2 regions of the Rahnella sp. PD4 genome follow, and region 1 is predicted to be linked to the other one. Evidence: predicted binding sites of a transcription regulator. Region 1 holds the regulator's gene; the other holds the start of a gene.

Region 1 (7,881 bases):
AGGCCAGATCGAATTTATCACGCAGCGCCAGCAGACCGGCCATTGCAGATTCAGACGAGCAGTCCATACGGATCACGCCGTCATGGTCGAGATGCATAAAACGGAAAGTCTGATCGACTTCATCGTTAACCAGCGTCAGATCCAGTTGGTAATGTTCCGCGATACGCTTCCAGTATTCGATACCGGAACCGCCAAGCGGATCGACACCCAGTTTCAGACCCGCTTTCTGAATCGCAGCCATATCAACGATATCGGTCAGCCCTTCGATAAACGGCTGAACCAGATCTTTCGCTTGCAGATGGCCACTTTTCCACGCCAGATCCAGAGACTGACGTTTCACGCCTGCCAGTTTTGCGGCCAGCAATGCGTTAGCACGTTTCTCAATCACGGAAGTCAGATTAGTATCTGCCGGCCCCCCGTTGGTCGGGTTATATTTGATGCCGCCATCTTCCGGTGGGTTGTGCGAAGGCGTGATGACGATGCCATCCGCCAGCGCGCCGCCGTGACGGTTATGCGTCAGAATGGCGTGCGACACCGCTGGGGTCGGCGTGAACCCGTTATCTTCCTGAACAATGACATCCACGCCATTGGCGGTCAGCACTTCCAGCACAGAGATAAACGCCGGTTCGGACAACGCATGGGTGTCTTTACCCACGTAGCACGGGCCGGTGGTACCCTGCTCTTTACGCACTTCGGCAATCGCCTGAGCAATTGCCAGGATGTGCGCTTCATTAAAGCTGTGACGCAACGCACTACCGCGATGGCCGGACGTACCAAATTTCACAGCATGTGCTGTGTTTGCCGGATCCGGTTGCAGAACGTAATACTGTGACGTTAACTGCGCCACATTGATCAAATCGCTTTGCTGAGCAGGTTGCCCTGCACGGGGGTGATTAGCCACTGGCGCTTCTCCCTTACGCTGAAATTAGAGGGTGCCGCATACTTTATCAGTCAGTTCCGCCGGGAACTGCATGAGCTGCATGATGTGTTCGATCATGCTGCGTTTGCGACCTGTGTTGGTATTCGTAATAACCCAATACGGCGTTCCGGGAACGTGTTTAGGTTTGGTATGTATGCCGTTTTGCAGCAAGGTTTGCTGGTCACCGGCAAAATAAGTCCGCGTGCGCCCGGTCAGAGAGTCGGTCGCTGTCGCAAATTCTTTAGGGTTCAGGGTATACAAGGTCGAGAGGATCAGCATAAAACGATTAACCGCTTTAGTCTGTTCTGCGTATTCGTCGGACAACAGCAGTTCACGGACGGCGCGGACTTTATCACGCGACGTCGGTGCCGCTGCGACAGCAGGTTTTTCCTGCGCAACAGTTCCGGCAATAACAGAAGTCGTCGCTGGCGCGTCAGGAGCGGTCTGACCGGCAGTAAACTTCAACATACGGCGTAAAATATCAGACGCACTTTCACCGATTGCCTGCGTGTGGCTGGCAATGTAGCGGTAGAGTTCTTCGTCAACCTCAATAGTTTTCATCTTTATCCAGTACTGTTCTTCTACTTAATTCATTCAAAAGGATTATACAAATTTCTACGCAGTAACAAACAGGGGAATTGCGCTGCAAAGTAAAATCCAGACAACTTCCCGATTTTGCTGCATGCAGGCTCCGGCCCGTTCTGTTCCTGGTAGTCAAATCCCGCTCAGGCATCTGGCAGACACTTTCTGTTTTAAAAAATTATCCGCAAGTCATGATAACCTAATGAGATTGTTTATCTGTATGAACTTCTCTATGAAATTACATTATCGCCTGCAGGAATCTGAAGTGACTGGCAGCACTGCACTGCCGGTTTTGCTTATCCACGGATTGTTCGGCACCCTGGATAATCTGGGTATTCTGGCCCGTGACCTGAGACAACAGCATAACGTGTTACAGGTGGATTTGCGTAATCATGGCCAGTCCGGACGTTCTGATGAAATGTCTTACGCCGCCATGGCACAAGATTTAGAAGAAACGCTGGATGCTGTTGGTTTCCAAAAAATCATCGTTATCGGCCATTCGATGGGCGGCAAAGCCGCGATGGCGCTGACGGCACGGATCCCCGATCGTATCGAAAAGTTGATCGCCATTGATGTCGCCCCCGTGGATTATCACGTCCGTCGTCATGATGAGATTTTCGCGGCCATTAACGCTGTGACCGACGCAAGACTCCGTGACCGCACGTCTGCCAGCGACTGTATGCGCCAGTATATAAAGGAAGACGGCGTGATCCAGTTTTTGCTTAAATCCTTCCGCCAGGGCGAATGGTGCTTCAACGTGCCCGTGCTGCTCAGTGAATACGAAACCATTACCGGCTGGGAAGATGTGCCAGCATGGGATCATCCGGCGCTGTTTATCCGCGGGAGCTTATCGCCGTATGTGCAGGATGAATATCGCGACGCGATTGCCCGCCAGTTTCCACAGGCCAAAGCGCATGTGGTGGCGGGAGCCGGTCACTGGGTGCATGCGGAAAGACCCGATGCGGTACTGCGCGCTGTGCACCGTTTCATCGATGTGGCCTGAGGTTTAACATCCTGGGGATAAATTGTGCAAAAAGTCTGCACAACTTAAGAAGTTATCATGAAATCAGGGCAATCAGGCGTTGTGAACCCCTGGGGCGCCAGTGTATGATTGCGCGCTATAATTTTGCCGCCCCGTTTTACTCACAGTGAGTCGCGGGGGGTGAATTGGGTCAGGGTTTCTTAGCCCGAAATGTGTGAAACGCTCGTCAGGAACGGCTTGCCGTTTCCCGATGTAAAAACTTCCCTGGTTGTACCTCTACCTATGGCAAAAGAACAACTGGATCGCACGACGATTGATCTGTTCGCAGATGACCGTCGTCCGGGGCGTCCAAAAACAAATCCGCTATCCCGTGATGAACAGCTCAGGATCAATAAGCGCAACCAGTTACGCCGCGATAAAGCGAGCGGCCTGCGTCGTGTGGAGCTGAAAATGAATGCCGATGCTGTTGACATGCTCAATAAGCTGGCAGAAGAACGCAATATCAGTCGTAGCGAATTGATTGAAGAGATGCTGCTGTCGCATCTTAACGGTCATGAAGGTTGATTGAAAAGCGGGTAACCCGATAAGGCTACCCGTTTGTTTTTCTTAATTATTCCACGCTAATTTACGTCTTCCCACTCAGAACGTTTCCCAGTTTTCAGCACTTTTTGCCGAAAGCCTGCCGGTATCAGGACGCAACAAGGGTGCTGAAATCGACTTCGCCGGACGTGAACCCACATTCGTGACGCTGTCTTTCAGCTTGAACGTTGCGACGGCGTTGTTGAGCAACGAAGCCTGTTCTTCCAGCGATACTGCGGCCTGTGACGCCTGTTCTACCAGTGCGGCGTTCTGTTGTGTAACGCTGTCCATTTCTGTGACCGCTACCGCTACCTGGCTGATTCCTTTACTTTGTTCGTCAGACGCAGACGCAATTTCCGCCATGATGTCGGTGACATGCGTAATTGAGCGCACCACTTCATTCATCGTCTGACCGGCGTTTTCAACAAGTTTCGAGCCGCTGTCGACGCGGGAAACCGATTCGCTGATGAGCTGTTCGATTTCTTTTGCAGCCTGCGCACTGCGTTGTGCCAGGCTGCGCACCTCGCTGGCAACCACTGCAAAACCACGCCCCTGCTCGCCTGCACGTGCTGCTTCTACTGCGGCATTCAGCGCCAGAATGTTGGTCTGGAAAGCGATGCTGTTAATCACGGAAGTGATTTCAGCAATTTTCTTCGAACTGCCGGAGATATCTTTCATGGTGCTGACCACATCCGCCACGATGTTGCCACCTTTCTGCGCAGTGGTAGAAGCTTCCATAACCAGCTGGCTGGCATGATGAGCGTTATCAGCATTGTGCTTAACCGTCGCAGTCAGTTCTTCCATGCTGGCAGCGGTTTCTTCCAGTGCAGATGCCTGCTCTTCCGTACGGGAAGATAAATCGTTGTTTCCGGCTGAAATTTCTGACGCGCCCTGATAGATGTGATTGGTGCAGTTGCGGATGGTCTGAACGGTATTCACCAGGCTAGACTGCATCAGGTTCAGTAACGGAATCAGCTTACCGGCGCAGTTTTTACCGAACTCATCCAGATAAAGTGTCAGATCGCCGCTTGCTATCACCGCGAAGTGATCACGGATTTTATCCAAGGGTTTCACCAGCGCCATGACCAGATAACGGTCAGTCAGTAATAAGATCACCAGCCCGATACCAAAGGCCGTCAGCAGAATCACTTTGCTGAATGAGGTCAGATGGGCAGACTGCCGTTGCGATGCATCAAAATCTACCGCGATCTGACCGCCGACTTTGTCCATCGAGACACCAAAACTGCGGCTCAGTGCAGGTACGGTAGTGTTGGCTAACTGGTTATATAACTCCGTGTTCTTACTGAAGGCTGCGTCGAACATTGGCGTGACGCCCTGGGTAATCAGATTTTCCCAATTGGTGATCAGTTCCTGCACGGCAACATCTTCCAGCCCCGGATGCGGCGCCGTTTTAAAATTAGCCAGTGCCTGGGTCAGCCCGGTGAGGGATTGTTTGGCGGTATCAAAAATTTCCGGACCTTTTGACGGATCGGCCTGAAGCTGTGCGACGGCACGCGTAAGGCGAGTTACGGTACGGAAATACTGATCATTTCCTTTATTGATCAGCGCCATATTATTGACCAGCTCGGTACTGTTTTTGGTATTTTGGGTCAGTGTGTCAAGGGAGGTAACGGTGTATAGGGAAACACCCGCCCACATGACACAAAAAATGCCAAGAATTGTTAACAAAGCGGCCCTGATGGTAATATTTTTTAAAAACTGCACGATATGCCTCTCTCGAAACATGACTGTTTCTGGCCTGAGGATTGAGGGGGATGCGGAGAATCAAGACAGGTAACCAGCAGGCAAGTGCCCCAGGACATGTTTGAACACCTCTCCGGGCATCGATTTCTTTATTATGTTGAGATTGCTCTCGCATCATCTATCGGCGGAATATTCTCGAAATTTAGTATTGTGACGACTTATTTCTTCAATTTGCGTTTGACCTTATTCAGCCTGAGGTTAACGCACCCTGCGTGAAAGCACACAAAGGCGATAACACTTAAAAATATTGCCCGATAAACTTATTCCCCAGCTAAGAAGGCGAGCAGAAGCATATTCTCCGCCGCACGAGTTTGCTATCATCTGCATTATTATTGCCTGCGTTGCAGAGCACTTCATTGAGAACAAGAGGTTAGGTAATCTTATGGCCGTTGTAGGTATCTTCTTTGGATCCGATACAGGTAACACCGAAAACATCGCAAAAATGATCCAGAAACAGTTGGGTAAAGATGTTGCAGAGGTGCATGACATTGCGAAGAGCAGCAAAGAGGATCTGGAAAAATTCGATATTTTGCTTATCGGTATTCCAACCTGGTATTACGGTGAAGCGCAGTGTGACTGGGACGACTTTTTCCCAACGCTGGAAGAGATAGATTTCGAAGGTAAGCTGGTTGCACTGTTTGGCTGTGGTGACCAGGAAGACTATGCCGAATATTTTTGCGATGCACTGGGCACCGTGCGCGATATCATTGAGCCACGCGGCGCAGTGATTGTCGGACACTGGCCTACCGAAGGGTATCACTTTGAAGCCTCTAAAGGCCTGGCTGATGATAAGCATTTCATAGGACTGGCAATTGACGAAGATCGCCAGCCGGAACTGACCAGTGAACGTGTTGATGCCTGGGTGAAACAGATCACAGAAGAACTCAGCCTTTCTGAAATTATTGGCTAAAAACCCTGTTGGCCCTGAGGATTTATTCTACAATTGAAGGGCCAAACTATTACTGAAATTAACAATTTAACTGCTACAAAATTGTAACTTTCGGTCGTATCAAGGTACACTGAGTTCCTCTGTTTTTTCTATCGATCAAGTCGTTGCATTACCAATGTGACCGGCAAATTGTGATCTTTATTAACAGGCTATCGTTGACGACAATTGGCACACTTGCGTAAACGAAGAGACTAAACGAATAATTTGTGCCGCCGATGCCACAGGCTGCATGCCTCAACTTGATTAGCACATAGTAACAGGACTGAATCCGCATGACTGACAACAACACCGCACTGAAGAAAGCTGGCTTAAAAGTCACGCTTCCGCGCCTCAAAATCCTGGAAGTGCTGCAAGCGCCGGAAGGTCATCACGTTAGTGCGGAAGATCTTTACAAGCAATTAATTGATATGGGTGAAGAAATTGGCCTGGCAACGGTTTACCGCGTTCTGAACCAGTTCGACGACGCCGGTATCGTTACCCGTCATAATTTCGAAGGCGGCAAGTCCGTATTCGAACTGACTCAGCAGCATCACCACGATCACCTCATCTGCCTGGATTGCGGACGTGTAATCGAATTTCGTGATGAGTATATTGAAGGCCGTCAGCGTGAGATTGCTAAGAAACACGGCATCAAACTGACCAACCATAGTCTGTATCTCTATGGTCATTGTGAAGCAGGTGATTGCCGCGAAGATGAGTCTTTGCACAACGATAAACCTGCGCACTAATATGGCATGTGGCAACCCCGTTGCCGACAGGCTGTGAATTCATTAACCGCTGAAAAGCGGTTTTTTTATGTCTGGATTTCAGCAACCCTAAAAAAACCCCGGCACGCCGGGGTTTGATTTCTGCGATTCGTTTTACGGTTTCGGAGCGTTATTGGCCCGGATTTCCTGCCATATCTTTCCGCAATCTGCGGCATACGCCTGACCATTACCGGTTTTGCGTGCCGTAAGACACTGCTGGTAATCCACCACGCGAACCGTTTCCTGTTCCGCAAATTTTTGGTGGGCTTTTTCCTGTTTCAGTACATTCAGCACCGCCTGACAGGATGCCAGTTTATCCGGATTGCCTTCCGCCGTATTAATACAGGCGCTGTAAGCCTCACGCGTTTTGGATATTTCAGCCTGACCGGCTGTCGGCGCACAACCCGCCAGCAGAACAGCGGATACCACGGTCATCAATAATTTATTCATCGACATAGCGACCTCAGAAAATAGTGAATGGAGCGATAACGATGAATTTCACGTCTTTTTCATCCTGGAAAATATTGCCGTATCCGCCGCCCCAGCTTGGAATATCCGAATGATTGTCATACTGGGTGTAATGCAGTTTGAACAATGTCCCTTTCGCACGGCCTTCCTGAATGGTGTACAGCGCATCCAGACTCCAGGCGCTTTCTTTCAGGCGCTGACTCTGGTCGTAAGCCGCGTTAGTGCTCGGCCTGGCATCCCATGCATAAACATAGGAGCCACCGACGGCTAAGCCCGGTAAATCCCATTTTGCCAGGTCATACAACACGCCTGCATATACTGCTTTTTCACCGTTAGCGTTGAAGTCCGAACGGTTGTCCCACCACACATCAAGACGGCCGTTTGAAGAGGAATACGTCGGCGTCATACGTTGCAGGAAGTAACCCTGGTTCCCTTCCGCTTTCACCATCGTCCCTTCCAGACGCCAGTTGAACTGACCCGTGGTATAGCCGAAAGTTAACGCCTGCAACCAGGCCAGACCATCATACAAACTGTTTGGATCATTTTTGTCACTGATACGATCTTCTGCCCCATAGAACTGATAGCTGGTAGTCAGCGGATTGCCCAGCAAATCTATTTTGTACGAGGCTTTGCCAAAGTACTGATCGACATAACTTTCAGCCTGACCAAACGCGCCTTCCAGCACGAAGTCATTTTTAAAGTCATATTTCGCACCGAGGGAGTGAATATAAGAAACGCCGGTTTTCTTATCATTCTGGCGGAAATCATCCATTTCCAGATGCCAGGGCGATTTATATTCGTCGGCCCACATATAGGAGAAACTCAGTTCACCCGCATCACCGAAATCATGTTTATACCCGGCTTCCGCACCGCGATAAGTCCCCGGCATGAA
Region 2 (7,881 bases), on a different contig from region 1:
GAGGGATTTGACGGCTTTTTCAGCGCTTGAATTCAGAAACGGATTTAGCCGTTGACAGGGGTAGCGACGTTTCATATTATGCGCCCCGTTCACCCGTTTTTACGGGCATGAATTGGGGGTATAGCTCAGCTGGGAGAGCGCTTGCATGGCATGCAAGAGGTCAGCGGTTCGATCCCGCTTATCTCCACCAACTTCCTTTCCAGAGCAAGTTGGCTGTTTCCTTCCCAGGGAAACAAAAAGTAAACAGATACAACCTCGTGTGGGGGTATAGCTCAGCTGGGAGAGCGCTTGCATGGCATGCAAGAGGTCAGCGGTTCGATCCCGCTTATCTCCACCAAATATTAAAGAAACCTGCTTCGGCAGGTTTTTTGCTTTCCGGGGTTTGTGATTTTCCTTCCGGTTTTCCTGCCTGAATTGCAGACATAAAAAAAACCCGCCGAAGCGGGTTTCTTGTCGTTCTGTATTGGCTTACTACGCCAGTACCAGACCTGCGATAGAAGCAGACAACACGCTGACCAGCGTTGAGCCGTACAGCAGTTTCAGACCGAAGCGTGAAACCACGTTGCCCTGATGTTCGTTCAGACCTTTAATAGCACCTGCAACGATACCGATCGAGGAAAAGTTCGCGAATGACACCAGGAACACGGACAGGATGCCCACGCCGCGAGGTGACAGCTCAGTCGCGACTTTCTGCAGATCCAACATCGCAACGAATTCATTGGAAACCAGTTTGGTTGCCATGATGCTGCCGACTTGCAAGGCTTCGTGGCTTGGCACACCCATCATCCATGCGAACGGATAGAAGACATAACCCAGCACGCCCTGGAAGGTGATACCGAATACCACGTCAAACAATGCATTCAGGCAGGAGATCAGTGCGATGAAACCAATCAGCATGGCTGCAACGATGATAGCCACTTTGAAACCCGCCAGGATATATTCACCCAGCATTTCAAAGAAGCTCTGGCCCTGATGCGTATTACCGATTTGCAGGTCTTCTTCTGAATCAACTTTATAAGGGTTGATCAACGACAGTACGATGAAAGTACTGAACATGTTGAGCACCAGCGCAGCAACAACAAAGCGCGGTTCGAGCATGGTCATATACGCACCCACAATCGACATAGAAACCGTCGACATAGCTGTGGCTGCCATGGTGTACATACGTTTTTCAGACATTTTGCTCAGAATATCTTTATACGCGATAAAGTTTTCTGACTGACCCAAAATCAGGGAACTGATGGCGTTGAAAGATTCCAGTTTTCCCATGCCATTAATTTTCGACAGAACCGTACCGATAATACGGATGACGAAAGGCAGTACACGAATGTGTTGTAAAATACCGATGAGTGCAGAAATGAACACGATCGGACACAAAACTTTCAAGAAGAAGAACGCTAATCCTTTATCGCTCATGCCTCCAAATACGAAGCCGGTCCCTTCCGCAGCGAATCCTAATAATTTCTCAAACAAGTCTGAGAAGCCTTTCACAAAACCTAAACCAACAGAAGAATTCAGGAAGAAGTAGGCTAATAAGACTTCGATGACCAGCAGCTGAACAATGAAACGTAAACGGATATTTTTCCGGTCACGGCTCACCAGTAAAGCGAGTGCAGCGACAACGGCCAACGCTAATACAAAGTGCAATATTCGGGACATGGGTGCTCCAAATTAGAGGCAGGCTATATTTCGACGGACATTTTATGTAACGCGTACATTTAAAACGTGAAGTCGATTGCAAATATAGAAATTACAGACACGAATTGCAACAAATCACGGCTCATCACACAAAAAATCAAGATGTTAATAAAACTAAGCACAATTAGCATTCCTGTGCTAGTTTTATCATGTGCCGTAATGCATTCTGAATCTGGCCCGTTAATGTCTGTTTTAGGAAAGTACGATGCGTCTGGCTTTCTGAAATCGGGTGAGCGAATCACCTCTCAGTTATTACCTTCCCGCTTACAGCTGCTGCCTATCAGAGCAATCACTCAGATCATTCTAAATGCACTTGATAATCATTATCAATTAGATATGATTGATGTAAGCGTAATAATTGTAAGGGTTAACTAACTATGCTGAACAGCCGGGCCGAATCCACAGGCCGCGCGTCCAGAAAGATGAAGCTTTCACTGATGGGGCCGGCTTTTATTGCCGCCATCGGTTATATCGATCCGGGCAACTTTGCGACTAATATTCAGGCCGGAGCCTCTTACGGTTATCAGTTGCTGTGGGTGGTGGTATGGGCCAACATCATGGCGATGTTGATCCAGTTGTTGTCTGCCAAACTCGGTATCGCCACCGGCAAAAACCTGGCCGAACATATCCGCGATCGTTTCCCGCGTCCGGCTGTCTGGGCTTACTGGGTGCAGGCGGAAATTATCGCGATGGCTACCGATCTTGCCGAATTTATTGGTGCCGCCATTGGCTTTAAACTGCTTCTCGGGGTATCGCTGTTACAAGGCGCGGTGCTCACCGGGATTGCGACCTTTATTATCCTCGGGCTGCAAAAACGCGGGCAAAAGCCGCTGGAACTGGTGATCGCCGGTTTGCTGCTTTTTGTCGCGGCGGCGTATATCGTTGAGTTATTCTTTTCGCAACCGAGCATGGTGGCGCTGGGCAAAGGCATGTTGATCCCTGCACTGCCAACCGCCGATTCAGTCTATCTGGCTGCCGGTGTACTCGGTGCGACCATCATGCCGCATGTCATCTATCTGCACTCCTCGCTGACTCAGCGGGGCGGTAAAGCCTCTAAAGCGCAGCGTTATTCAGCCACCAAGCTGGATGTCGGCATTGCCATGACTATTGCCGGTTTCGTGAATCTGGCGATGATGGCGACAGCCGCAGCGGCATTTCATTTCAGCGGACACAGTGGGATCAGCGAGCTGGATGAAGCCTATCTGACGCTGCAACCGTTGCTGGGTCACGCTGCTGCGACTACCTTTGGTCTGAGTCTGGTGGCTGCCGGTTTATCTTCAACAGTGGTCGGTACGCTGGCCGGGCAGGTGGTGATGCAGGGGTTCGTGAAATTCTACATTCCGCTGTGGGTTCGCCGTACGGTGACCATGATGCCGTCTTTTATTGTGATCCTGATGGGATTAGATGCCACACGCATTCTGGTGATGAGCCAGGTCTTGCTGAGCTTCGGGATTGCGCTGGCATTGCTGCCGTTGCTGGCTTTTACCGGTAACCGCAGCCTGATGGGTGATATGGTGAATACGAAAACCGTCCAGTGGGCGGGCCGGGTCATCGTGCTGATCGTCGTCAGCCTTAACCTCTATCTGCTGATCGGTATGTCGAAATAACGCCTGCGCAGCGACAGGCAAACAAAAACGGGACAGTTTGCGCTGTCCCGTTTTTGTTTGTTTTATTCAGTTGATTAATGGCGGTGGTCGCCATGCCCGCCGCCCCGGTGATCATCATGGCCGTGCCCCCGGTCATGTCCCCGACCCCGATCCGGCCCGCGGCCGTGATCATAATGCGCACGCCCGTGGTCGCTGTAATAATAACGCGGCGGTGGCATCGGACGACGTGGCGGATGGCGTTCGTTCCACCAGCCATGATCGCGCCAGCGATAACCATCCCAGTAATAGCCGCGCGGGCTGCGTGCACCATAGTGGTGGCCCCGATAGCCGTTCCACCAGCTTGGGTTACGCCAGTCATAGCCGTCCCAGTAATAACCCCGCCTGTCGCGGTCACCGATATTGATAGAAAGGCCCGGCGTATTCAGGCTGAAACTGCTGGCCTGTACGGTGGGTACCGCCGCAGGGAGCAGGGCAAAGAACAAAGTCGCAAAAAGTACCGGTTTTAACATGTGTGGCCCCAGATTCCTTATAATTTATGCTGACAGTTATAAGGGGAAGCGGACACCGGTTCTATTGCTTACAATCCTGTTTTGAATGATTTACGCGCCTTAACGGTTTGCTTACGAAGCCTCCATAAAGGCGCGTTTTTTATACTGAAGAGTAACCGTTTACACTAAAATCCCTTCAATAGCCGCCAGTTCTTCTGCGCTGAAATGGCGATGTGAGACCATGCCCACGGCGTCGTCGATCTGGCTGGTTTTACTGGCGCCAATCAGGACAGACGTCACGCGGTCGCCCCGCAGAACCCAGGCCAGCGCCATCTGCGACAGCTTCTGACCACGTGCCTGGGCAATCTCATTCAGCTTACGCACTTTCGCCAGTTTCTCTTCTGTCAGTTGATCCGCAGTCAGGAACTTGCTGTCACTGGCCGCACGGGAATCTTCAGGAATACCTGCCAGGTAACGGTCCGTCAGCACGCCGCCCGCCAGTGGCGAGAAGGCGATGGAACCCACGCCGTTATCCGCCAGCGTATCCAGCAAATCCGCCTCCACCCAGCGTTCGAACATCGAATATTTCGGCTGATGGATCAGGCATGGCGTGCCAAGTTGCTGCAAAATCTCAAACGCTTTTTTCGCGCGTTCTGCCGGATAGTTCGACAAGCCGACGTAAAGCGCTTTGCCCTGACGTACGATTAAATCCAGCGCCGCCATCGTTTCTTCCAGCGGCGTATCAGGATCAGGACGGTGATGATAGAAAATATCCACATACTCCAGACCCATGCGTTTCAGGCTCTGATTCAGGCTGGCGACCAGATATTTTTTTGAGCCCCAGTCTCCATACGGGCCGTCCCACATGGTGTAACCGGCTTTGGAGGAGATAATCAGCTCATCGCGGTAGGGTAATAAATCTTCCTGCAGGATGCGGCCGAAATGTTGTTCCGCAGAACCCGGAGGCGGGCCGTAGTTATTAGCCAGATCGAAATGGGTAATCCCATGGTCAAAAGCATGGCGGATGAGTTTGCGGCCATTTTCAAAATGCGCGTTATCGCCGAAGTTATGCCACAGGCCAAGAGAAACGGCAGGTAATTTCAGACCGCTCCGGCCGCAGCGACGGTATTCCATATTCTCGTAACGGGTTGGACTGGCTTGATACACCATGTGAGTCCTTATAATCAATTCAGGAGTGAACAGAAGGTAATAACTTCATAAAAAAACCATTTTAGTGTATGCGCTTTCACAAGCATTTCCAGCTAATCAGATCACATCCGGAACAATCCTTACGCGCAGAGAGATTGATTACCGTGACTATTCTTCCTGCATATTACCTTTACTGCTGAATCCGCTTTCCTGCCTTAACGCAGTGCAGGGGTGTAACTCTGCGTTGCCATGCCTTATTTCGGATAATTAATATCCTCTTCCCCGGTTTGGGGTAATACTTAAATTAGTGGGATTAACTGTTTACTTTATTTTTAACAGAGGATCGTCATGGATAATGAATATACCGTAGGTGACTATCTCTTGGACCGCTTATCATTAAGCGGGATCTCCGAGTTGTTTGGCGTACCGGGCGACTACAATCTGAAATTCCTCGACAGCGTGATCAATCATCAGCAAATCACCTGGGTCGGCTGTACCAATGAATTAAATGCTGCCTATGGCGCAGATGGTTATGCGCGTATTAAGGGGCTGGCGGCGTTGCTGACCACATTTGGTGTCGGTGAACTGAGTGCGCTGAATGGCATTGCCGGCAGTTATGCGGAATATGTGCCTGTCGTGCATATTGTGGGCGCACCAGCGCTGACGTCTCAGCGTAAGGGGGAGTTGCTGCATCACACGCTGGGAGATGGTGTATTCACCCATTTCGCACGGATGTCCGCGCCGGTCAGCGTGGCGCAGGCGTCCCTCACACCGGAAAATGCCCTGGCTGAAATCGACCGTGTCATTGAAGAGGTCATGTACAACTCGCGGCCGGGGTATCTGTTGCTGCCCAGCGACGTGGCCGCATTGCCGGTCAGTACCCGGGCGCAGGCGTTACCTGTGCGTCAGCCGCCTTTCTCACCTTCTTCTCTGGATGCTTTTGTTGCTGCTGCTGAAACGCAGTTGCGGGGCGCAAAACGGGTTTCACTATTGGCAGATTTTCTGGCAGACCGTTTCGGGGTTAAAGCTGCGCTGGAACAGTGGATGGAAGACGTGCCGCTGGCGCATTCAACATTGCTGATGGGCAAAGGTTTATTTAACGAGCAACAGGCGCATTTTGCCGGTACTTATTCCGGGGCCGCCAGCGCACCATCAACGAAAGACGCGATTGAAGGGGCCGATGTGGTGATCACAGTCGGGGTGAAATTCACTGACACCATTACCGCCGGTTTTACCCAGCAGCTTCCGTCCGGAAAATGTATTGACCTTCAGCCCTTTTATGCCCGGGTAGGTGACCAGATTTTCCACCAGCTACCGCTCGAAAAAACGGTCAGTGTGCTGCACCGGCTTACCGCTGAGCTGGCTGGCACCCGGACACCCTATCCCGTTAAACATAATAGATTGCCGTTGTCGCACGATAACAGCCTCGGGCAATATGCCTTCTGGCAACAGATTCAGGATTTCCTGCAACCGGGAGATGTGCTGGTCGCTGAGCAGGGCACGGCCTGTTTTGGTGCGGCAGCGCTGAATTTGCCGGAAGAGTGTCAGTTTGTCGTCCAGCCTTTATGGGGATCTATCGGTTTCACGCTGCCCGCTGCGTTTGGTGTACAGATCGCCGTACCTGAGCGCCGTGTTGTGCTGCTGATTGGCGACGGATCTGCACAGCTTACCCTGCAGGGATTAGGTGCCGCGATCCGTTACGGTCTGCCACCGGTTATTTTTGTGATTAATAATGACGGTTACACCGTTGAACGGGCGATCCATGGTGAAACCCAGCGCTATAACGATATTGCACAGTGGAACTGGACACAGTTCCCGGCGGCCTTCGGAGGGACAGAAGTGTTCAGCGCGCGGGCGGATTCGCCGCAGGCGCTGAAAGAAGCGATAGAGAAGGCCACCGCACGGCGGCAGATGGCCTGGATAGAAGTCATTTTGCCGAAGATGGATATTCCTGACTTGCTTAATTCAGTGACTAAATCACTGGCGAAGCGTAACTCAGGGCAATAGATCAGTGTCCGGTGACGGCGGGTTAGTCAGCTGGTCGATGAACCACCAGCCCGCCGGACCGGGCTGATTGTTTTTACTCCAGACCGCATCCACGGAAATTTGCTTCGGCCAGCCGCGTAACGGCAGGCTGACAAGCTTGTCATGGCCAAACTGTTGCACCAGCCAGTGCGGCAGTATCGCCCAGCCAAACCCCTGTTCTGCCATTTCCAGCAACATCAGATAGCTTGGCGCTGACCAGATTTGCCCCTGTGTTTGCGGCATTTCACGGCGGCTATAAGGTTGCAGGCAAAGCTGGCGGAAGGTATGCAACTGTTCCGGCTGCAGACCGGTGGTGTTTGCCAGCGGATGCTCACGGCTGCAAAACACCGACATGTCCGTTTGTTCCGGTAAACGTGCCACGCCGATGTCCGGCGGATAATGATCCTGCACTTCCACCATACCAATATGGGCGCGGCCGGACTGTAACAGGTCAATCACATCCTGATCTTCGGCGATCTGACATTCAAATTCGATATCGGGGTAACGGCGCTCAAACCGACGCAGCAGCGCCTCGTGGTGGGTCGGCTGATAAGTGTCCGACAACACGAATGTCAGGCGGGTTTCGACCTGTGCCGACAAACGTATCGCCAGTTCATCAAGCCGCTCGCTGGCCGCCAGAATAGCCTGAACGTGACTAAGTACGCGTTGACCGGCCGGTGTCAGCACCGGCTGGCGGCTCTGGCGGTCAAACAGCGTTAGGCCCAGATCCACTTCCAGATTGGCGATGGCTGTACTGACGGTAGACTGACTCTTGCGCAGCTTACGTGCCGCTGCTGAGAATGATCCGGTATCGGCCGCTTCGACAAAAGCCATCAGGGCTTCCGGTGAATAGCGCATCCTGTGCTCCTTCTGGTTTTAATCCATCTATTTTATCGATACTTCCTATCTTTTAT

The links. Region 1 encodes Fur, which represses iron uptake genes when iron is present. Its sites were predicted from a motif close to ATAATAATGAGAACNACTATCAA; they were not measured.
Region 2: a site for Fur is predicted at 2,006-2,028, ahead of ACOZIO_RS07805 (Nramp family divalent metal transporter). Genes of this name have one in related genera too.

The regions. Positions count from the first base shown of each region.
Region 1 is NZ_JBLZQF010000008.1:65,877-73,757, reverse strand. It holds gene pgm (phosphoglucomutase (alpha-D-glucose-1,6-bisphosphate-dependent)) at 1-901, opposite strand, end outside; gene seqA (replication initiation negative regulator SeqA) at 926-1,480, opposite strand; gene ybfF (esterase) at 1,722-2,504, shown strand; gene ybfE (LexA regulated protein) at 2,766-3,047, shown strand; gene ACOZIO_RS18705 (methyl-accepting chemotaxis protein) at 3,123-4,787, opposite strand; gene fldA (flavodoxin FldA) at 5,209-5,736, shown strand; gene fur (ferric iron uptake transcriptional regulator) at 6,048-6,503, shown strand; gene chiQ (ChiQ/YbfN family lipoprotein) at 6,636-6,971, opposite strand; gene chiP (chitoporin ChiP) at 6,985-7,881, opposite strand, start outside.
Region 2 is NZ_JBLZQF010000002.1:694,021-701,901, reverse strand. It holds tRNA gene ACOZIO_RS07820 (tRNA-Ala) at 115-190, shown strand; tRNA gene ACOZIO_RS07815 (tRNA-Ala) at 262-337, shown strand; gene ACOZIO_RS07810 (NupC/NupG family nucleoside CNT transporter) at 472-1,659, opposite strand; gene ACOZIO_RS07805 (Nramp family divalent metal transporter) at 2,076-3,305, shown strand; gene ACOZIO_RS07800 (DUF2502 domain-containing protein) at 3,380-3,814, opposite strand; gene mgrA (L-glyceraldehyde 3-phosphate reductase) at 3,974-4,963, opposite strand; gene ACOZIO_RS07790 (alpha-keto acid decarboxylase family protein) at 5,291-6,949, shown strand; gene ACOZIO_RS07785 (LysR family transcriptional regulator) at 6,938-7,825, opposite strand.